DNA from 2 places in the Kitasatospora sp. NPDC015120 genome. Region 2 is predicted to be linked to the other one. Evidence: riboswitches for the same ligand, from Rfam matches in the RefSeq annotation. Region 2 holds a riboswitch; the other holds the start of a gene.
The links. Region 2 has a riboswitch for glycine ahead of gcvP (aminomethyl-transferring glycine dehydrogenase). Riboswitches for the same ligand answer to the same signal wherever they lie in the genome.
Positions count from the first base shown of each region.

Region 1: it holds a riboswitch for glycine, as region 2 does, so the genes downstream of both, gcvT (glycine cleavage system aminomethyltransferase GcvT) here and gcvP (aminomethyl-transferring glycine dehydrogenase) in region 2, are expected to answer to the same signal.

Region 1 covers NZ_JBIBVJ010000009.1:231,033-242,343, forward strand. Annotated here, with positions in the region: gene ACF1AK_RS22325 (Ig-like domain-containing protein) at 1-1,199, shown strand, start outside; gene ACF1AK_RS22330 (Ig-like domain-containing protein) at 1,358-2,638, shown strand; gene ACF1AK_RS22335 (ATP-binding protein) at 2,820-3,317, shown strand; gene ACF1AK_RS22340 (CAP family protein) at 3,736-4,314, opposite strand; gene ACF1AK_RS22345 (L-serine ammonia-lyase) at 4,532-5,899, opposite strand; gene glyA (serine hydroxymethyltransferase) at 6,098-7,366, opposite strand; gene gcvH (glycine cleavage system protein GcvH) at 7,440-7,826, opposite strand; gene gcvT (glycine cleavage system aminomethyltransferase GcvT) at 7,914-9,035, opposite strand; glycine riboswitch at 9,256-9,362, opposite strand; gene ACF1AK_RS22365 (enhanced serine sensitivity protein SseB) at 9,541-10,344, shown strand; gene ACF1AK_RS22370 (enhanced serine sensitivity protein SseB C-terminal domain-containing protein) at 10,520-11,311, shown strand, end outside.
Region 2 covers NZ_JBIBVJ010000025.1:10,622-21,932, reverse strand. Annotated here, with positions in the region: gene ACF1AK_RS32425 (CPBP family intramembrane glutamic endopeptidase) at 1-171, opposite strand, end outside; gene ACF1AK_RS32420 (glutamate--cysteine ligase) at 302-1,807, opposite strand; gene ACF1AK_RS32415 (hypothetical protein) at 2,172-2,786, shown strand; gene ACF1AK_RS32410 (DUF5999 family protein) at 3,128-3,319, shown strand; gene gcvP (aminomethyl-transferring glycine dehydrogenase) at 3,415-6,315, opposite strand; glycine riboswitch at 6,553-6,656, opposite strand; partial or broken gene ACF1AK_RS32400 (PRC-barrel domain-containing protein) at 6,847-7,248, shown strand; gene ACF1AK_RS32395 (DUF2382 domain-containing protein) at 7,456-8,145, shown strand; gene ACF1AK_RS32390 (MFS transporter) at 8,286-9,776, shown strand; gene ACF1AK_RS32385 (DNA polymerase IV) at 9,933-11,311, opposite strand, start outside.

The DNA of each region.
Region 1 (11,311 bases), on a different contig from region 2:
TGGGCGGGGTGCTGCTGCTCACCGCGGCCTGCAACGGCGGCGACGACAAGGACTCCGGGGGCGGTGACGCGGCCGCGACCGCGGGGGCCGCCGGCGGGGCGGACGCCGGCAGCGGGACCCCGGCACCGGGCCAGTCCGCGGCCACGCCGAAGACCTCGGCCGCCGTGGTCTCCGTCGAGCCCAAGGACGGCGCCCAGGACGTCGCTCCGGACGGCGCCCTGAAGGTCTCGGTGACCAACGGCAAGCTGACCACGGTCGAGGTGACCGACAAGGAGGGCAAGCCGGTCGAGGGCGCCATCGCCGCGGACGGCAGCGGCTGGAAGCCCAACGCCGCCCTGGCCGTCGGCATGGCCTACAAGGTGAACGCCCAGGCCGCCGACGCCGAGGGCCTGGTGGCCGCGTCCACCACCTCGTTCACCACGCTGACGCCCGCGAAGAAGGTCTCCACCAACGACAACATCGCCGACAACGCCACCTACGGCGTCGGCATGATCGTCTCGGTGGTCTTCAACAAGGACATCAAGAACAAGGACGCCGTCGTCCAGGGCATCACCTTCGAGACCAACAACGGGACGACGGTCAAGGGCCACTGGTTCGGCTCCCGGCGCCTGGACTTCCGCCCCGAGAAGTACTGGGCGCCCGGCACCAAGGTCACCATCAAGTACCGGCTGAAGAACGTCGAGGTCGCCCCGGGCATCTACGGCGACATCGACAAGGACGAGCCGTTCACCATCGGCCGCTCCCAGGTCTCCGTGGCCGACTCCGCGACCCACCAGATGACGGTGACCAGGGACGGCGCGAGCCACACGGTGCCGGTGACCCTCGGCGACGAGAAGAACCCCTCCTGGAACGGGACCATGGTGGTCATGTCCAAGGAGAAGGTCACCCGGATGAACTCGCAGACCGTCGGCCTCGGCGGCGAGTACGACATCCCGGACGTGCCGCACGCGATGCGGCTGACCACCTCCGGCACCTTCGTGCACGGCAACTACTGGGCCAACCCGTTCGGCAAGACCAACGCCAGCCACGGCTGCATCTCGATGCAGGACGAGAAGGGCGGCAGCGACAGCTCGGTGGCGGGCAAGTTCTTCAACGACTCGATGGTCGGCGACGTCGTCGTCATCAAGAACTCCAAGGAGAAGACCGTCTCCCCCGACAACGGCCTGAGCGGCTGGAACATCGGCTGGGCGAACTGGTAGCCCGTCGGCGAGTCCGTCGGGCCCGCCGGCCCGGTCCCCGCACCCGGGGACCGGGCCGGTCCGCGTTCTCCGGGGCGGGGCGTCCCCCGGACGGCGCAACCGTTCCGGGCGGTGGCGCGTGTACCTGTCGGACACCGCGACACGAGGGAGGGCTCGACGTGAAGTCGATACGCACGGTGGTGGCCGCCGGTCTGGTGGGGGGAGCGCTGGTGCTGACCAGCGCCTGCGGCGGCGGTGGCGGCGGGAACGGCGGCGCGGGCGGGACCGCGGCCAAGGCGGAGCTCGGGGCGGGCGGGGCCGCGGGGGCCCCGTCGGCGCCGTCCGCGACGGCCCCGGCGGCGCCGGGCACCCCGGCCGCGCCCGCCGCGAGCGCGGCGCCCACGGTGTCGCAGGCGGTGGTGGACATCCGGCCGAAGGCGGGCGCGGTGGACGTCGCGCCGGACGGCGCGCTCAGCGTCGCGGTCTCCGGCGGCAGGCTCACCACCGTCAAGGTGAGCGACCGGGCCGGCAAAGAGGTGGCGGGCACCATCGCCGCCGACGGGGCGAGCTGGACGCCGTCCGCCCCGCTGGAGGTCGGCACCGCCTACCGGGTGAGCGCGCTGGCGGCGGACGCCGGCGGCGTGGTCGCGTCGGCGGACAGCAGCTTCACCACCCTCACGCCCGAGCGCGAGGCCGAGGCGGCCGACAACGTCCAGGACGGCGCCACCTACGGCGTCGGCATGATCGTCTCGGTCTCCTTCGACCAGGACGTGAAGAACAAGGAGGCGGTGGCGAAGGGCATCACCTTCAGCACCGGCGACGGCACCGTGGTCAGGGGCCACTGGTTCGGCGACCGCCGGCTGGACTTCCGCCCCGAGACGTACTGGGCGCCGGGGACGAAGGTCACCGTCCGGTACCGGCTGAAGAGCGTGGAGATCGCCCCGGGCGTCTACGGGGGAGTCGACCGGGACGAGCCCTTCACTATCGGGCGATCCCGGATCTCGACGGTTGACGCCAGGACGCACCTGATGACGGTGGTCGAGGACGGCCGGAGCTCGGTCGTCGAGATCACCTCCGGCTCGCCCGAGCACCCGACCTGGAACGGCACCATGGTCGTCATGTCGAAGGAGGGCGTGGTGCGGATGCGGTCCAGCACCCTGCCGGGGATGACCGGCGAGCCCTACGACCTCCAGGCCCCGCACTCCATGCGGCTCACCGACTCCGGCACCTATGTGCACGGCAACTACTGGGCCGACCCCCTGCCCTTCGGCAAGACCAACGTCAGCCACGGCTGCGTGGGCCTGAAGGACGTCGAGGGCGGCGGCTCGGGCACTTCGGCGGGCACGTTCTACGACGGCTCGCTGATCGGGGACGTCGTCGCCGTGCAGAACTCCACGCGCGGCCGGGTCGCGCCGGACAACGGTCTCGGCGGCTGGAACCTCGACTGGAACGCCTGGTGACCCGCCGGCCCGCACGAGGGCCCGGACCTGGCCGAACGCGGGTTCGGGCGGCATGCGGCATATGCCGAAACACCCCGTGATCGTTTGCTCATTGTCCGTACGCGGCCGCTTGCGTTCCGCAATGATGGGTCGCATGGCGGGTTGGGGCGAAACAGATCAGTCATCACTTCCGGGATCCAGCTTGGTCGCTGATGCGTCGTGGGCACCGTTCCAGGACGTCCTCGCGGCCCTGGAGCGGCTCAGCTGCGACGAGCTGGAGCAGTTGTACGTCGGCAGACTGTGCGACCGGGACTCACCGCGGGAGGTGCGGCTGCCCTCCCGGCCGTCGACCGGGCCGCTGGCGCGCCGGCTGGTGCTCGCGGCCCTGGAGACCTGGGACCTGCACCAGCACCTGGAGGTCGGCGAGTTACTCACCAGCGAGCTCGTCGCCAATGCCGTGCGGCACGTCGCCGGCCGGACGATCGGGCTGCACATGGTGCGCAAGCCGGGCTGGGTCCGGGTGGAGGTGCGGGACTCCTCGCGGGCGCTGCCGTGCATGATCCTGGCGGAGCCGCTGCCGGCCAACGAGCGCGGCCGCGGGCTCCAGGTGGTCGACGACCTGGCGGACCGCTGGGGCGCCGACCTGCTGCCGCGCGGCAAGGGCGTCTGGTTCGAGCTGAAGGTCCGCGAGCGGGTCTGAGCCGGCGGCCGGTGCCGGGCCGGTGGGCCGGGCCGGGAAAGGGTGGGCCGGGCCGGGAAACACGCGGGGCCCCCGGTGTCACCGTGGTCCGGTGGCTGGGGGCCCCTGCAGGTCATCGCGCCGGCCAAGGGGGTGCGTGCCGCGCGATGGACGTCGGCCGTGCCAGGTCGGGCGGGCCGAAGTTCCTCGTGCCGCGACGGGGCGCGTCAGCTGGTGACGTCCGCCGTCGGACAGGTCGACTATCGCACGGATCTCAGCATGTGGGCAAACCGGATGGCTTCGATTTCAAGGTTTGTAACTTAGTTCACCTTGGGAATTTGCATAGGTTCACGCTTCGGCCTGAGATTATTCATGATCGGCACGAATTCCCGGGCTCCGGAGGGCCGGCGGCGACGGCCGGCGCCGGGGTGGGGGCGGGTCAGGTGCGCGGGGGGAGGACGTTCTCGGCGTACTCGGGGGAGAGGTTGCCCGGCGGGCTGTAGGTGCACACGATGTACGTCTCGTACCAGGTGCCGCCGCGGCCGTGGGCGCGGGCGCAGCCGAGGCGGGTGGAGGACTTCCAGACCACCTGGGTGAACAGGCCGGTCGCGGCGGAGAAGCCGGGGGCGTCGTAGTCGTAGTCCCGGGCCTGCGCGTACCAGGCGTCGACGGCCCGGCGGCAGCCGGCCCGGTCGGGGGCGGTGGAGGCGAACCAGGACTGGTTCTCGCCGTACGCGGGGTCGAGGCCGGCGTGGCCGCCGGAGAGGCGCTCGTACGTCGAGAGCCGGGCCGCCCGGGAAACGGCGTAGTCCTGGAGGGCCGGGTCCTGGGCCAGCGCCGGGGCGCCGTGGCGGGCGCGGTACTCGTTGTGGGCGCGCAGGCAGTCGTCGGCGAAGGCCGCGTCGGTGGCGTCGGGCAGCGCGGTCCGGGCCGCGGCGGGGGTGGTGGCCGCCGCGGCCAGCGCGGCGGCGAACAGCAGGGTGGTGAGGGTACGGACACCGGTTCGGGTGTTCTTCATCCGTGCTCCGGGGGCTCGTGGGGATGCTGTGCCGGCCACGATGGCAGCCGCCGGGAGCCCGGACGGCCCGATCCGGCGGGGTTCACCCGAGCGGGTGAGGGCCCGGGGCGGCGCGCCCCGCCGCACGGCTACGGTGGAGCCGCCCCGAGGGTTCGCACGGCAACGGCCGCGGGCCCCCCCCCGCGGGGGGGGGGGCGCGGCCGTCGGCGGGGCGGGGTCAGCACTCGATGACGTTGACGGCGAGGCCGCCGCGCGAGGTCTCCTTGTACTTGATCTTCATGTCGGCGCCGGTCTCCTTCATGGTCTTGATCGCCTTGTCGAGGGAGACGTGGTGGCGGCCGTCGCCGCGCAGGGCCATCCGGGCGGCGGTGACGGCCTTGACGGAGGCCATGCCGTTGCGCTCGATGCAGGGGATCTGGACCAGGCCGCCGACCGGGTCGCAGGTGAGGCCGAGGTTGTGCTCGATGCCGATCTCGGCGGCGTTCTCGACCTGCTCGGGGCTGCCGCCGAGGACCTCGGCGAGGCCGCCGGCGGCCATCGAGCAGGCGGAGCCGACCTCGCCCTGGCAGCCGACCTCGGCGCCGGAGATGGAGGCGTTCTCCTTGAAGAGCATGCCGATGGCGCCGGCCGCGAGCAGGAAGCGGACGATGCCGTCCTCGTCGGCGCCCGGGATGAAGTTCAGGTAGTAGTGCAGGACGGCGGGGATGATGCCGGCCGCGCCGTTGGTCGGGGCGGTGACCACCCGGCGGCCGGAGGCGTTCTCCTCGTTGACCGCCATCGCGTAGAGGGTGACCCACTCCATCGCGTTGGCCGGGCCGATGCCCTCGGCGCGCAGCGCGCGGGCGGCCGCGGCGGCGCGGCGGCGCACCTTGAGGCCGCCGGGGAGTATGCCCTCGCGGGACATGCCGGCCCGCACGCACTCCTGCATGACCCGCCAGATCTCCAGCAGTCCGGCCCGGATCTCCTCCTCGGTGCGCCAGGCCTTCTCGTTCTCCAGCATCAGGCCGGAGATGGACAGGCCGGTCTCCCGGGTGAGCCGCAGCAGCTCCTCGCCGGTGCGGAAGGGGTACTTCAGCACGGTGTCGTCGGGCTTGACCCGGTCGGCGCCGATCGCGTCCTCGTCGACGACGAAGCCGCCGCCGACCGAGTAGTAGGTCTTCTCCAGCACGGTGGAGCCGTCGGTGCGGTAGGCCCACAGGGTCATGCCGTTGGCGTGGTACGGCAGCGAGCGGCGCCGGTGCAGCACCAGCTGGGTGTCCGGGTCGAAGTCGATGGCGTGGACGCCGAGCAGGTTGATCCGCTTCTCGGCGGTGATCCGCTCGACGTCGCGGTCGGCCTGGTCGACGTCGACCGTGCGCGGTGAGGCGTTCTCCAGGCCCAGCAGCACCGCCTTGGGGGTGCCGTGGCCGTGGCCGGTGGCGCCCAGCGAGCCGTACAGCTCGGCGCGGACGGCCGTCACCTCGGTCAGCAGGCCCTCCGACTTCAGGCGGCGGGCGAACATCCGGGCGGCCCGCATCGGGCCGACGGTGTGGGAACTGGACGGACCGATGCCGATGGAGAAGAGGTCGAAGACGCTGATGGCCACGGAGGGACGTCCTTGTCTGGTCTCGTGGGTGGTGCCGGCGGGGAGGGAGGACGGCGGTGGCGGGAGGGGGGACGGTCGGGCGGTCGGGCGGCTGACACGGGACGGGGCACCGCGCGCACTCTCCAGTGTGCGCGGTGCCCCGGAATCCCCGGTGTCCGGACGGCGTGAGCCCGGTCACCGGCCGCCGAACGACAGGACCTACAGGTTCGGGTAGAGCGGGTACTTCTCGGCCAGGGCGGTGACCCGGGCCTTGAGCGCCTCGGTGGTGCCCTCGTCGAAGGCCGGCTTCAGGGCCTCGGCGATGATGTCGGCGACCTCGCGGAAGTCCTCGGCCCCGAAGCCGCGGGTGGCGAGCGCCGGGGTGCCGATCCGCAGGCCGGAGGTGACCATCGGCGGGCGCGGGTCGTTCGGGACGGCGTTGCGGTTGACCGTGATGCCGACCTCGTGCAGGCGGTCCTCGGCCTGCTGGCCGTCGAGCTGGCTGTTGCGCAGGTCGACCAGCACGAGGTGGACGTCGGTGCCGCCGGACAGCACGGAGACGCCGGCCTCGGTGACGTCGGCCTGCAGCAGGCGCTCGGCGAGGATCCGGGCCCCCTCCAGGGTGCGCTGCTGGCGCTCCTTGAACTCCTCCGAGGCGGCGACCTTGAAGGCGACCGCCTTGCCGGCGATGACGTGCTCCAGCGGGCCGCCCTGCTGGCCGGGGAAGACCGCGGAGTTGATCTTCTTGGCGTGCTCGGCCTTGGAGAGGATGACGCCGCCGCGCGGGCCGCCCAGGGTCTTGTGGGTGGTGGTGGTGACCACGTCCGCGAATGGCACCGGGTTGGGGTGCAGGCCCGCGGCGACCAGGCCGGCGAAGTGGGCCATGTCGACCATCAGCAGCGCGCCGACCTCGTCGGCGATCCGGCGGAACTCGGCGAAGTCGAGCTGGCGCGGGTAGGCGGACCAGCCGGCGATGATCAGCTGCGGCCGGTGCTCCTTGGCGAGGCGCTCGACCTCGGCCATGTCGACCCGGCCGCTCTTGTCGTCCACGTGGTACGGCACCACGTTGTAGAGCTTGCCGGAGAAGTTGATCTTCATCCCGTGCGTCAGGTGACCGCCGTGGGCCAGGTTCAGGCCCAGGATGGTGTCGCCCGGCTTGATCAGCGCGAACATCGCGGCGGCGTTGGCCTGCGCGCCGGAGTGCGGCTGGACGTTGGCGTGCTCGGCGCCGAACAGGGCCTTGATCCGGTCGATCGCGATCTGCTCGACCACGTCGACGTGCTCGCAGCCGCCGTAGTAGCGGCGGCCGGGGTAGCCCTCGGCGTACTTGTTGGTCAGCACCGAGCCCTGGGCCTCCATGACCGCCACCGGGGCGAAGTTCTCGGAGGCGATCATCTCCAGGGTGGTCTGCTGGCGGTGCAGCTCGGCGTCGACCGCGGCGGCGATCTCCGGGTCGAGGGCGTGCAGGGACTGGTTCAGAACCGTCATGGTGGGGTCTTCCCGGGAGGAGGGGGGAGGAGGCGCGGGACGGCCGCGGTGCGGCGGCCGCCCCGGCGGTGGCTCAGGCCGAGGGGTTGGTGAGCGCGGTGTACTCGTCGGCGCTCAGCACCGGGCCGGTCGACTCGACGCGGACCTTGAACAGCCAGCCACCCTCGAACGGCTCGCCGTTGACCAGGCTGTTGTCGTTCTTGACGTCCTCGTTGACCTCGGTGACCTCACCGGTCACCGGGGAGAACAGGTCGCTGACCGACTTGGTCGACTCCAGCTCGCCGCAGGTCTCGCCGGCGGTCACGGTGGCGCCCACCTCGGGGAGCTCCACGTAGACGATGTCACCGAGGGCGTCGGCGGCGTGCTGGGTGATGCCGATCGTGGACACACCGTCGGCGTCGGCGGCGGTCAGCCACTCGTGCTCCTCGGTGTACTGCAGGTGCTGGGGGTTGGTGCTCATGGCGTCATTCTCCAGGATGGGAAGCGGGTACGACGAAGCGGCCCGGCGCGCGGACGTTCCTCGCGGGGGAAACAGAGGGGGGAAGGGTCAGCGGGCGCGCTTGTAGAACGGCAGCGCCACGACCTGGACCGGCTCGTGCTTGCCGCGCACGTCCACCGCGACGGTGGAGCCGGGGGCGGCGTGGGCGGCGTCCACGTAGGCCATCGCGATCGGCTTCTCCAGCGTGGGGGAGGGCGCGCCGGAGGTGATCCGGCCGATCGGCTCGCCGTCGGCGGAGACCACGGTGTACTCGGCGCGCGGCACCCGCTTGCCCTCGGAGACCAGGCCGACCAGCACCCGCGGCGGGTTGGCCTCGGCCTCGGCGGCGGCCCGCTCCAGGGCCTTGCGGCCGACGAAGGCGCCCTCGTTGGTGGTCTTGTCGAAGCGCACCACCCGGCCCAGGCCCGCGTCGAACGGGGTCAGGTCGGTGGACAGCTCGTGGCCGTACAGCGGCATGCCGGCCTCCAGGCGCAGCGTGTCGCGGCAGGACAGGCCGCAGGGGACGAGGCCGCGGTCGGCGCCGGCCTCGGTCAGCGCCTGCCAGATCTGCTCGGCGTCGCCCGGGTTGCAGAAGATCTCGAAGCCGTCCTCGCCGGTGTAGCCGGTGCGGGCGAGCAGCACGTCGCGGCCGGCCACCTGGGCCGGGAGGATCGCGTAGTACTTCAGGCCCGGCAGGTCGGCCTCGGTGGTGCCGGCCAGGATCGCGGTGGACTCCGGGCCCTGGACGGCGATCAGCGCGTAGGCGTCGCGGTCGTCGGAGACGACGGCGTTGTAGCCCTTGGCGCGGGCGATCAGCTCGTCCAGCACCAGCTGGGCGTTGGAGGCGTTGGCGACGACCAGGAAGGCGTCCTCGCGCAGGCGGTAGACGATGAGGTCGTCCAGGATGCCGCCGTCCTCGGCGCAGATCATGGTGTAGCGGGCGCGCAGCTCGCCGAGCGCGGAGACGAAGCCGACCAGCGCGTGGTCCAGCATCTCGCCGGCCTGCGGGCCGGTGACGGTGATCTCGCCCATGTGGGAGAGGTCGAACAGGCCCGCCTTGGTGCGGACGGCGAGGTGCTCCTCGCGCTCGCTGCCGTAGCGCAGCGGCATGTCCCAGCCGGCGAAGTCGGTCATGGTGGCGCCGAGGGCGCGGTGGAGCGCGTCGAGCGCGGTGAGGCGGAGGGACGACATGGCCAGGAACTCCTCGGTCGGGGCACTCAGGGGTGCGCACGCCGGGACCGGCCCTGTCTCGGGGGCGGCGGACCCTGCGCGCGGGCATGCGGCGGCTGGGTCTCCCCATCTGTCGTCGAACCTGAGAGCTTCACCGTCCACTGCCCTGTAAGGGACCAGCATGGCGGCTTGCACCGTGGGTGGGCGTACGGCAGGGCCGTGCGCCGCTTTCCAGATGTGCCTAACCCGTGCGGTAGGGGTGCCTGAGAGATTCCGGGGAGGACTTGCTCCTTCGGCGCCGGCTGTGCCGCCTGGACGGGGCACTCCGGACTCTCCCGCGCGGGTTCGAGCGGCCGGTATGGAGTTGGCGGGGCCTGGGTGGATGCCACCGCAGACGCGCACATCATGGCACGTCCGCGGGAATGAGGGGAGGGGGGCCTCCGTCACCGCGGGCCTGACCGTCCGGTGCGGGGCGCCGGAACGCTAGGCTGCGGGCATCGGCGGGCAGAGGACGGTACGGCGGCGGATGGAGTACCCGGTGGAGCAGCAGGGGTGGGGCGGGCCGGAGGCGGCGCCGCCGGGCGGCACGTGGCCGGCCAACGAGCTGGAGCAGGTGCTCACCGCCGCGCTCGGCGACCCGGGTGCGACCCCCCGGGTGATCGAGGTGCTGGCGCGCGGCCAGGTGTGGATCCCGCTGCCGTCGGGCGGCGACCCGCAGGGGCGGTCGCTGGACCTGCCGACGATCGAACTGGCCGGCGGCCCCTATGTCCCGGTGTTCTCCTCGCAGGAGGTGTTCCTCCAGCAGGCGCCCGGGATGCCGTTCGCGGTCGCCCCGGTGTGGGAGTTCGCCCGCGGCCTGCCGCTGGGCGTGGGCATCGCGGTCAACCCCGGGGCGGCGGTGGGCATCCCGGTGCCGCCGGAGGGCGTGGCCGAGCTGCGCCGCGGACCGCGCGAGGACCGCTGGGACGCCGGCCCGGACGCGCCGGAGGCTCCCGGCGGCGGCCGGGTGGCGCTGCGCGAGCCGGTGCCGGGCGAGGACCCGGAGGCGTTCCTGACCGCCTGCCGCGGGGAACTCGCGGCGCTGCCGGGAGTGCTGACCGCGCGGCGGGCGCTGGCCAGCGTCGAGGGCGAGCCGACCGTGATGTTCGTGGGCGTCCAGCTGGACCCGCTGGCCCCGGCCGACCCGGGTGCGGTGAACGAGGCATTGGGGCGAGCGCTGGGAACCGCGCCGCTGCCCGGCGGCGTCCACCTCGTACTGCTCGACCTCGCGGACGATCCGGTGGTCGACTGGTTGGTGAACCGGGTCGCGCCGTTCTACGTGCGGGGCTGATCCGGCCCCCGTCCGTCCGTCCGGCACCCGCCGGGCGGGGTGCGGGCGGGGCGGCGGCACGAACCCTGGCACGTCGGCGTGGCGGCGGTCGGCGGCCGCCCCATAGGGTGCGTGCTGACGGCCGCCGGGCCGCCGGTGACGGACGAGGAACGAAGAAGCGCAGCGAGGTGGGCGCATGAGTGCGGGATCGGTAGCTGGCGGTGCACCGGGGCCCTGGGGCCAGGCGCCCACCGGACGCCCGGATCCGGGCGCGCTGGAGCGCGCGCTGCGCGAGGTGGCGCCGGAGCGCTACGAGGCCTACGAGACGATGCTGCACGCGCTCGCCGAGGGCCGGGTCTGGATGCTGCTCTGGCACGGCACGCCGGGCAGCGCGGACGCCCAGTACGGGAACATGGAGATCAGCGGCCACGGCTACGCGCCGGCCGTCACCTCGCCCGAGCAGCTGGCGGCCTCCGGCTGGGCGCGGGCCCACGAGGTGATCTCCGGCCGGGAGATCGCGGCCTCGCTCTACCGCACCCGCTGGGGCCTGTGGCTGAACCCGCACGCCCCGGGCGGCGGGGTCGGCGTGCCGTGGGCGGACCTGCGGCGGGTCGCGGCGGGCCTGGACCGGCTGCCGGCCGGGCCGCTGAGGCTGAGCGAGCCGCAGGTGCCGGCCCAGCAGTTCTTCGCGCTGCTGGAGCGCCAGGCGGTCGAGGTGCGCGCGGTGAAGGCGCTGCGCCGGGCCTGGGTGCGGCCGTCGGTGGGCGAGCCGTACCTGGCCATCGGCCTGGACCTGTACGAGAGTTCACCGCCCACGGTGGAGGCCGTGCGGGCGCTGATGCAGCGGGCGATCGCGGTCGCGCCGGAGGGCCTCGCGGTCTCGACGGTGGCGATGGCGGACGAGTACGACCCGGTGGCGTTGTGGATGCGGGCCAACGCGCGCCCGTTCTACGACCGCGAGGCGGGCGGGCACGGCCGGCCGCAGACG
Region 2 (11,311 bases):
GGTGGCGACCTGCTGGCCCAGCTTCAGCGTCTCGGTGAGCGAGCCGGTGAAGCTGATCAGCGCGCTGATGCCGCTCGCCCCGAGCGAGAGGCCGAGGACGGTCAGCAGCTCCACGCCGAGCAGACGGCGGGTCGGCTTCGCGGTCTCCGGTACGGTCGGAACGGTCGTCACGGGGGTGCTCCAGCACGGGCGGCGGCGGACGGGCGGCGCTCCGGGCGCCGGCGGACGGCCGTCGGCGGACCGGAGCGATCATCCTTCCACAGCGCGCCCGGCCGCCCGGGGGCCCGGGAGCCGGGGAGTCCTACCCCACCGGCCAGGTGTGCACCGGCTCGCCGCCGCGCATGTGCTCCATGTACCGCCGGGTCATCGCCGCCAGCGCGGCCGGCCGCTCCATCCCGTACTGCTCGCGCAGCCGGTGGAAGGTCGCGCTCTGCCAGGAGGCGCCGTTGACCCGGCGCAGGCAGCGCTGCTCGATGATCCCGAGGTAGCGGTCCCGGTCGGCCGGCTCCACGCCCCAGGCGTCCAGGCCCTGGTAGGCCATCGGCAGCAGCTCGTTGAGCACCAGGTCGACGGCGGACACGGTGGTCAGCCCGCCGCCGCGACCGGCCCGGCCCTGCTTCGGCCACTGGAACACCGCGTCCACGCCGTACCGGGCGGCCTGCTGGAAGTTCTCGTCGGCCCGCTCGAACGGCAGCCTGGTCCAGATCGGCCGGGACTGCTCGGCCAGCACCCGCACCACGCCGTAGTAGAACGCCGCGTTGGCGAGCGTGTCGGCCACCGTCGGCCCGGCCGGCAGCGCCCGGTTCTCCACCCGCAGGTGCGGCACCCCGCCGCTGACGTCGTACACCGGCCGGTTCCAGCGGTAGATGGTGCCGTTGTGCAGCCGCATCTCGGCCAGCCGGGGCACGCCGCCGGAGGCCAGCACCTTGGCCGGGTCCTCGTCGTCGCAGATCGGCAGCAGCGCGGGGAAGTACCGCAGGTTCTCCTCGAACAGGTCGTAGGCCGAGTCCACCCAGCGCTCGCCGAACCAGGTGATCGGGCGCACGCCCTGCGCCTTGAGCTCCGCCGAACGAGTGTCGCAGGCCTGCTGGAAGAGCACCGGGCGGGTCTCGCGCCACAGCTCCCGCCCGAACAGGAACGGCGAGTTGGCGCCGAGCGCGAGCTGCGGCCCGCAGATCGCCTGGGCGGCGTTCCACACCGAGGAGAAACGCTGCGGCGTCACCTGGAGGTGCAGTTGCAGCGAGGTCGCGGCGGCCTCGGCGACCATCGTGACCGACTCCAGCTGGAGGTGCTCGACCCCCTCGATGTCCAGCGTGATGTCCTCGCCCCGGGCGGCCAGGATCTGGTCGCTGAGCAGGCTGTACCGCTGGTTGTGGGACATCGCGTCGAGCCCGGTGTGGTCGAGCTCCAGGGTCGGCAGGATGCCCACCATGACGATCCGCGCGCCCGCCTCGGCGGCCCGCCGGTCGGCGTAGCGCAGCCCGGTGTCGATCTCCTCGCGCAGTTCCTCGAAGACGTGCCCGAAGAGCCGGTGCGGCGCGATGTTGACCTCGATGTTGAAGCGCCCCAGCTCGGTCTGGAAGTCGGCGGAGCCGATCGCGGTGAGCACCTGGGCGTTGTTCAGCAGCGGCAGACCCTGTTCGTCGGCCAGGTTGAGCTCGATCTCCACCCCCAGGACCCCCTTGGGGCGGTCGAACCGCTCCTCCCGCAGCATCCGGCCGAGCGCGTCGAGGCAGGACTGGAGCTTCCGCCGGTACATCTGCCGGTCCGAAAGGTCCGCCCGGGTCGCCACGACCTTCTCGCCCATGGTCTCCTCCTCCTGAGCCGGCCGGCCCCCGGCCGTGCAAGCATCATGCCCACCCCGAAGATCGATACCCGAATGCTTCGATTGGCTTGCATTGCAAGGAAACTGATGCCGTTTCAGCTCAACTACCGACTTGCCCGGTGCCACCGCCTGTGATAAACAGGTCACCCTGTGCACCTGTTCGAGTAGTATTCGCACTGCGCCACGGCCCGGCCCGCCATCGCCCGCGAGAACCGGCGACAACGGCCGCGCCGGCACCGCGATCCTGCCCAACCGGACAAGGCCCAGGTCCCGTCACCGCCGACGCACCAGCCATGCCGGTATGCCGCACTCGCACGCCGATCTCGCACGGAGAGGCGACCTTGCCATGACTCTGCAGACCCCCCAGCCCCCGCCCAGTGCCCTGCGCGCGGTCCTCGCCGCGCTCGACTCGGAGACCGCGCTGCGCCAACCCGCCGCCGCCGCGCTGCGTCACCCGACCGGGCCGCTCCTCCCCGCGCACCCGCTCGCCGTCCACGTCCTGGAGGGGCCGCGGGCCGATCTCGCCGCCGCCCGCCGGACGGGGTGGCGGTTCCTCATCAAGGACGGTACCGAGGTGGCCGCCGCCGCCGAGGTGGTGCAGGGGGCGGAGGGCCACACCTTCTCCCACTTCACCGCCGGGCCGTACCTCGACTCCACGCTCCGGGCACTGCGCGAGGCCTGGCAGCTCACCCAGTCCACCCGGACCCGCTGCCAGCCGCGGCTGCTGACCTTTCCCGGCCAGTACGCGACGGCCCTGTGGCTGCACAGCCCGGACGGCGGCGCGGACCTGCTGATCCCGCTGGCGCCGGCCCCGATGGGCGTGACCGCGCACCGCGCCCACCCCGCCGCCGAGGTGCTGCCGCTGCTGGCCCGCACACCCGTCGCCCGGCCCCAGGCCGCCCCCCGGCCGCTGCTGCTGGGCACGACGGACGGCGCCCGGCTCCCGTCCGGGGCGCTCTGAGGTCCCGGCCGCCGGCCGGTCCGCCACCCGGTCGGGCCATCCGGCATGGCCCGACCGGGCCGTGCGCCGGATGGCCCGTCCGGCATTGCCCACGACACCCGACCACCTGAACGGGTGATCTCTGCCCGGGGGTTGTGGCGCATGTCACGAAATCGCTGCGCGCGCGTCCGCAGATGCCGACACTGGGAACCAGCGTGGAAGGACCTCCTGTCCTACCCACTTGAGCGCTGGTCCACACCTGGCCCGGCGCCGGACAGAATCCGACCACCGCGGCGGCGGCCGCCGGCCACCGGCGCCACCGCACCACGGGGAGGATCGCAGAGCGAAGCGAGGGTACGTGTATGTGCCAGCACCGTCCTGAGTGCCCGTCGGCCGAGTCCGAGGACCGCGAGGCCGCCGTCCCGGTGGCCTGTCACCCGGAGCAGGGCTGGAGCCTGCTCTGCAACGGCGTCCTGCTGTTCGAGGACACCGGGGAGCTGCTGCCCGACGGCCGGGTGATCGCCCCGCGGCGCCCGGCCGCGAGCGCGGTCTGAGCCGCCGGGCGGCCACGGGGGAACGAGCGCAACGGGCAGGGCCCCGGCGGAGTGATCCGCCGGGGCCCTGCCGCATGCCGTGCGCCGCGTACCGGTCAGACGCCGTACTCGTCCAGCGGCGGGCAGGAGCAGACGAGGTTGCGGTCGCCGTACGCGCCGTCGATCCGGCTGACCGGGGGCCAGTACTTGTCCGCCGGGTTCACGCCGGCCGGGAAGACCGCCTCCTGCCGCGTGTAGCCGTGCGCCCAGTCGCCGGCCAGCGTGGCGGCGGTGTGCGGGGCGTTGCGCAGCGGGTTGTCGTCGGCCGCCCAGGTGCCCGAACCGACCTTGTCGATCTCGGCCCGGATCTCGATCATCGCGTCGCAGAACCGGTCGATCTCGTGCAGGTCCTCGGACTCGGTCGGCTCGATCATCAGGGTGCCGGCCACCGGGAAGGACATCGTCGGCGCGTGGAAGCCGTAGTCGATCAGGCGCTTGGCGATGTCGTCCACCGTCACGCCGGTCTCCTTGGTGAGCGGGCGCAGGTCGATGATGCACTCATGCGCCACCAGGCCGCCGGGGCCGGTGTAGAGCACCGGGAAGTGCGGGGCCAGCCGCTTGGCGATGTAGTTGGCGTTCAGCACCGCGACCTGGGTCGCGCGCTTGAGGCCCTCGCCGCCCATCAGCCGCACGTACGACCAGGAGATCGGCAGGATGCCCGCCGAGCCCCACGGGGCGGCCGAGATCGGGCCGACGCCGGTGGCCGGTCCGGCCTCCTCCTGGAGCGGGTGGTTCGGCAGGTACGGCGCGAGGTGCGCGCGCACCGCCACCGGGCCGACGCCCGGGCCGCCGCCGCCGTGCGGGATGCAGAAGGTCTTGTGCAGGTTCAGGTGCGAGACGTCCGCGCCGAACTTGCCCGGCTTGGCGAGGCCGACCAGCGCGTTGAGGTTGGCGCCGTCGACGTACACCTGGCCGCCGGCCTCGTGCACCAGGCCGCAGATCTCGGTGATCTGGGTCTCGTACACGCCGTGGGTGGACGGGTAGGTGACCATCAGCACGGCGAGGCTGTCGCGGTGCTGCTCGATCTTGGCCTTGAGGTCCTCGACGTCGACGTCGCCGTCGACCAGGGTCTTGACCACGACCACCCGCATGCCGGCCATCACCGCGGAGGCGGCGTTGGTGCCGTGCGCCGAGGACGGGATCAGGCAGACGTCGCGCTGGGTGTCGCCGTTGGCGTGGTGGTAGGCGCGCACGGCCAGCAGGCCGGCCAGCTCGCCCTGGGAACCGGCGTTCGGCTGGATGGAGACCGCGTCGTAGCCGGTCACCTCGACCAGCTGCCGCTCCAGCCCGCGGATCAGGGTGAGGAAGCCCTCGGCCTGGTCGACCGGCGCGAAGGGGTGCAGCTGGCCGAACTCCGGCCAGGTCACCGACTCCATCTCGGTGGTCGCGTTGAGCTTCATGGTGCAGGAGCCCAGCGGGATCATGCCGCGGTCCAGCGCGTAGTCCCGGTCCGACAGGCGGCGCAGGTAGCGCAGCATGGCGGTCTCCGAGCGGTGGCTGTGGAAGACCGGGTGGGTCAGGTACTCGTCCTCGCGCAGCAGCGCGGCGGGCAGCGCCTCGGCGTCCTCCGCCACCTCGACGCCCTCGACGCCGAACGCGGCCCAGACGCCCGCCAGGTGCTCGCGGGTGGTGGTCTCGTCGGTGGAGACCGAGATGCGGTCCGCGCCGTCCTGGAAGACGTTGATGCCCTGGGCGCGGGCGGCGGCGGCGATCTCCGCGGCGCGGCCGGGGACGACCGCGGTGACGGTGTCGAAGAACGCGCCGTGCAGCAGCTCCACGCCACCGGCCCGCAGGCCCTCGGCGAGGGCGGCGGCGTAGCGGTGGGTGCGGCGGGCGATGGCGGCCAGGCCGTCCGGGCCGTGGTAGACCGCGTACATCGAGGCCATCACGGCGAGCAGCACCTGGGCGGTGCAGATGTTGCTGGTGGCCTTCTCGCGGCGGATGTGCTGCTCGCGGGTCTGCAGGGCCAGGCGGTAGGCGCGGTTGCCGTCGGCGTCGACGGAGACGCCGACCAGGCGGCCGGGCAGCGAGCGGGCGTACTCGGCGCGCACCGCGAGGTAGCCGGCGTGCGGGCCGCCGAAGCCCATCGGCACGCCGAAGCGCTGCGAGGTGCCGCAGGCGATGTCGGCGCCGAGCTCACCGGGGGACTTCAGCAGGGTGAGGGCCAGCAGGTCGGCGGCGACGGCGACGATCGCGCCCAGGCCGTGGGCCTGCTCGATCACCGGGGCGAGGTCGCGGACCACACCGGTGGCACCGGGGTACTGGAGCAGCACGCCGAAGACGCCGCGCTCGGCGATCTCGGCCGGGATGCCCTCGGACAGGTCGGCGACGACGACCTCGACCCCGGTCGGCACGGCGCGGGTGTTGATCACCGCGACGGTCTGCGGCAGCGTCTCGGCGTCGACCAGGAAGACCCCGCCCTTGACCTTGGTGACGCGGCGGGCCAGCGCCATCGCCTCGGCGGCCGCGGTGCCCTCGTCCAGCAGGGAGGAGCCGGAGGTCGGCAGGCCGGTCAGGTCGGAGACCAGGGTCTGGAAGTTGAGCAGCGCCTCCAGGCGGCCCTGCGAGATCTCCGGCTGGTACGGGGTGTAGGCGGTGTACCAGGCCGGGTTCTCCATGACGTTGCGCAGGATCACCGGCGGGGTGAAGGTGCCGTAGTAACCCAGGCCGATCATCGAGGTGAGGACGGTGTTGCGGCCGGCCAGCTCACGCAGTTCGGCGAGGACCTCGGCCTCGCTGCGCCCGGCGGGCAGGTCGAGCGCGGTGATCGAGCGGATCGCCTCGGGGACGGCGGCGGTGGCCAGCTCGTCCAGCGAGCCGTAGCCGACCTGGGCCAGCATCTTCTCCTGCGCGGCGGCGTCGGGGCCGATGTGGCGGTTCTCGAAGGGGCTGGCCTGTTCGAGCTCGGTGAGGGTCGCGGGGGTGGTGGGGCGTCCCGAGTTCGGCTGGGCGTTCATGGTGGTCGAGGCCTCCTGGTCACGGACCGGCGGGGGTGCGCACGCCGGCGCCTCACCGCTGCGGACAACAGCGGGGGCCCGGTCGGACGAACCCGACAGGCCTCCCCCTCTGTCATCGGGACCTGAGAGCTTCGCCCGCGCGGAGCGCCGTGGGACGCCCCGCCGGCTTGCACCGTCGGTGAGGGTGGGGTCCGCCGGCTCCCTCGCCCGCGATCCTGCCCTGCTTTCCAGAGTGACCTATCCCGCACGGTACGGATGCCTGAGAGATTCCGGGGAGGAGTTGCTCCTTCGGCGCCCCGACCAGCGGTTTCCGCTGTCGGGGACTCTCCCGAGCGGGCTCGGCGGTCGCGCCCAGGGTACCAGCGGGAGGCACCCCGATCACGGGTGCGTCAGGCCCGACCGCGAGGACGCGGCTGACGCCCCGCGGTGACCCGGTCGGCGCAGCCCCGGGCCCGTCCGGCCGCACCCCGGTCGCGCCCGCCCGATTCATGGCTTTTGGTGTGAAGTGCCGCTGTCCTGCGGGCGTTTTCCATGACCTCACCGCACTGGAGGAAAAGAGTGCAGACCGACATCGACCCCCGGGACCTCATCGGCCACAAGGCGGTCGACCGCAACGGGGACAAGATCGGCACCATCGACGAGGTGTATCTGGACGACGCCACCGGCCGGCCCGAATGGGCCGCCGTCCGGACCGGCATCTTCGGCCGGGACGCCTTCGTCCCCCTCACGACCAGCGAGTTCTCCGGCGACGAGCTGCGGGTGCCGTACGACAAGTCCCTGGTGAAGGAGTCACCGGACTTCGGTGTGGGCCAGCACCTGTCGCCCGCCCAGGAGCTCCAGCTCTACCGCTACTACGGGCTGGACAGCCCGGCGCAGGACCGGCCGCGGGCGGGCGAGGGCCCGGCGGCGCAACCGGACGACCTCGACTTCGGCGCCACCACCGCCGGTACTGGCGCCGCCGCGGCCACCGCTGCCGCCCCCCATGGAACGCCCGCGGCGAACGGAACGCCCGCGGCCAACGGGACGGGCGCCGCCAACGGGACGGCCCCGGCCCACGGCACCAACGCCTCGCGCCCGGCCAAGCAGCTCACCTTCCACCGGGCGGCCGATCTCGACAAGCCGTCCGGACCCGCCCCGGAGGTGCCCGCGCGCCCCCTCGCCACCCCCGCACCCGTCACCCCCGCACCCGTCACCCCCGCGGCCCCGGCCGCCCCGCCCGCCGCGCCGCCCGCCGCACCGCAGCCGGCCCTCGCGCCGCCCGCCGCCGCGCAGCCGGCCGTCGAACCGCAGCCCCAGCCCCCGGCACAAGCCCAGCCCCAGCCCCAGCCGCGGTCCACGCGTCCGGAGACCGGCCCGGGCACCCCCTCCCCCGCCGGCCGGCTGGAGATCACCTGCCGCGAGGAGCGCCTGGACATCACCACCGAGTGGCACGTGATCGGCACCGCCAAGCTGCGCAAGTACGTCACCAGCGAGCAGGTGGAACGCCGGGTCCCGGTGGTCCGCGAGCGGGTCCGGGTCGAGCGGATCCCGGTCGGCGAGGCCGAACGGGCCGCGCTCGACGAGAAGGAGATCGCCGAGGCGGTGGAGGAGGTCACCCTGCGCGAGGAGCGCCCGGTGGTCCGCAAGTACCTGGCGCCGCTCGAACGCGTCCGCCTGGTGGTCGAGCGGTACACCACCGAGGAGGTGGTCCGCGAGGAACTGCGGCGCGAGCAGGTCGAGGTCCACGACGCCGTCACCACCGCCCCGGCCGCCCCCTCCTCGCCGCCGCCCGCCGCACCGCCCGCCACCCAGGCCCCGGCCCGCCCGGAGCCGGCCCGGCCGCTCGTCTGACACCCCCGCCACCGGACCCCGGCCGCCCCGGCCGGGGTCCTTCCTTTTTACCAAGGCTTAACCAATGAATATTTGACACACTGAAGTATCCCCCGGCAAAGTTACTTCAGTTCATTCACTATGTACGGGAGGAAGCAACCGTGAGTGAGGCACCACAGCCCACCACCGCGGCCGAGAAGCAGAGCAGCGCCCGGGTCCTGCCGGCCCTCATCCTGGCGATGCTGTCGTTCAGCGTGGTGCAGACCGCGGTCGTCCCGATCCTGCCCTCGCTCGCCAAGGAACTGGACGTCTCCGGCTCCAGCATCACCTGGCTGATGACCGCCAACCTGCTGTCGGCCGCCGTGCTCACCCCCCTGCTGGGCCGCTTCGGCGATCTGCGCGGCCGCAAGCCGATGCTGCTGATCTCGCTCGCCGGCCTGGTCGCGGGCTCCGCACTCGCGGTCTCCACGCACTCCTTCACCTGGCTGGTCGTCGCCCGCGTGCTGCAGGGCGCCGGCGGCGGTGTGCTGCCGCTCGCCATCAGCATCGTCCGCGACGAGCTGCCGAAGCAGAAGGTGACCGGCGGCGTCGCCGCCATCAGCGCCTCGATGGGCGTCGGCAGCGGCCTCGGCCTGGTCGCCACCGGTCTGCTGCTGGAGCACTGGAGCTACAAGTCCATCTTCTGGATGGGCCTGGTCTTCGGTCTGATCGCGGTCGCCCTGGTCGCCCTGCGGGTGCCGACCGACCCGGTCACCGACAAGGACGGCGGCGCCGACCCGCTCGGCGCGCTCACCCTCGCCGGCTGGCTCTCCGCCCTGCTGGTCGCGGTCAGCCAGGGCAACAACTGGGGCTGGACCTCCACCAGGACCCTCGGCCTGTTCGCCGTCGCCGCCGTGGTCGCCCTGATCTGGGGCGTCATCGAGGCCAAGGTCGCGCACCCGCTGGTCGACATGACGATGATGTCCCGTCCGGCCGTCGCCTTCACCAATCTGGCCGGCCTGCTGATCGGCTTCGGCATGTACGGCTCCTTCATGGTCATCAGCAACTTCGCCCAGACCCCGGAGAAGTTCGCCCACTACGGCTTCACCGCCACCGTGCTGCACGCCGGTGTGATGCTGCTGCCCTCCGCCCTCGGCTCGATGGCCGCCGCCCCGCTCGGCGCCCTGCTGATCGCCCGCCGCGGCCCGCGCCTGCCGCTGGTCCTCGGTGGAGTCCTCGGCGCCGTCGCGATGGCCTACCTGGCCCTGCGGCACAGCCACGAGGGCGACATCTACCTCTCCTCGGCGATCTTCGGCCTCGGCATCGGCCTCGCCTTCTCGGCGATGCCCGCCTACATCAACGGCGCCGTCCCGGTCGAGCAGAGCGGCATCGCCAACGGCATGAACGCCGTGCTGCGCACCGTCGGCGGCGCGATCGGCACCGCCGTCATGGCCGCCATCCTCACCGGCGACACCATGAAGCTGCCGATCCCGGTCTCGCTGCCCACCCTGGACGCCTACCGGCACGCGTTCTGGACCGCCGCCGTGGTCTGCGTCGTGGCCGGCGCCGTCCCGTTCCTCATCCGCACCGCCAAGCCGGCCGTCAGCGTGACCACCGGCACCCGGGCGGCGGATCCGGTCTCCGGCCGGGAGCCGGTGAAGACCGACGCCTGACGAGGCGTCCTCCCCCGCGCCCAGGGACAGGGCGCGGGGACCGGACCCGGGCGGCCGCCGAGGGCATCGCGGCCGCCCGAGCCCGGAACCGCACGCGGCCCCGCCCGGCTCCCCCGCCGGGCGGGGCCGCTTCGCGCCTTCGCCCCCGGCCCCGCGCTATTCCCGCTCCTCGCCCTCGCCGGCTCCTTCACCGTCGGCGTCGGCGTCGTCCGGCGCGACCGGCCACCCTTCGCGCAGCGGCAGGGGCCGGGCCGGCTCCAGCGCCGGATCCTCGACCGCGAAGGTCCGCACCCGGCCCGGCCCGCTCCACGGCGTCTCGAAGCGCACCGTCACCCGCCCCACCCCGCTGCCCTGCACCCACCCCGGCCCGTACTCCGCGTGCTGGACGTCCTGCCCGGGCAGCCAGCGCCGCACCACCGCGGTCTCCGGCTCGACCGCCTCGGGCTCCTCCTGCACCCCCGCCCCGGGCGCCGCCGCGGCGGCCTCCGCCTCCGCCTCCTCCCGGACGGCCTGCGCGAACAGATCCTCCTGGGTGTAGTCGGCCAGCTGCGCCACCCCGACGCCCAGCAGCCGCACCCCGCCGGTGATGTCCACCTGCGAGGCCAGCCGCCGGGCCGTCTCGACGATCACCGTCTCGTCGTCCGTCGGGCCCCGCAGCGTCTCGGAACGGGTCAGCGTCGAGAAGTCGAAGCGCCGGACCTTCAGCACCACCGTCCGCCCCGAGCGCCCGGCGCCGCGCAGCCGCCGCGCACAGCGCAGCGCGAGCGCCTCCACCTCGCGCAGCACCCGGTCCCGGTCCGCCAGGTCCACCTCGAAGGTGTCCTCCACCGACACCGACTTGGCGTCCTGGTCGGCCACCACCGGCCGGTCGTCCAGACCCAGCGACATCTGGTGCACCCCGGCCCCGTGCGCCTTCCCGAGCAGCTGCACCAGCTCCGCCTCGCCCGCCTCGGCGAGCTCGGCCACCGTGTTCAGCCCCGCCCGGCGCAGCACCTGCTCGGTCGCCGGGCCGACCCCGGGCAGCGCCCGCACCGGCATCGGCCCGAGCACCGCCCGCTCCTGGCCCGGCTCGATCAGCACCAGCCCGTCCGGCTTGGCCTGCTCGGAGGCGATCTTGGCCATCAGCTTGGAGCCCGCCGCCCCGACCGAGGCCGTCAGCCCGGTGCGCCGCTCGATGTCCGCCCGGAGGTCCTCCACCAGGGCCAGCACCAGCCGCTCGCCGGTCCCGTGCTCCGACTCGGTGAGCACCGGACCGTAGGGACCGGCCTCCAGGTCGACGTACGCCTCGTCCAGGCTCAGCGGCTGCACCAGCGGCGACAGCTCCCGCAGCAGCGCCATCACCAGCTCGCTCACCTGCCGGTACGCCTGGAAGCGTCCGGTCAGGAAGGCCGCGTTCGGGCAGAGCCGGCGCGCCTGCGCCATCGGCATCGCCGAGTGCACCCCGAACCGCCGCGCCTCGTAGGAGGCGGTCGCGACCACACCGCGCCCGCCCAGCCCGCCGACGATCACCGGCTTTCCGCGCAGGCTCGGTTTGG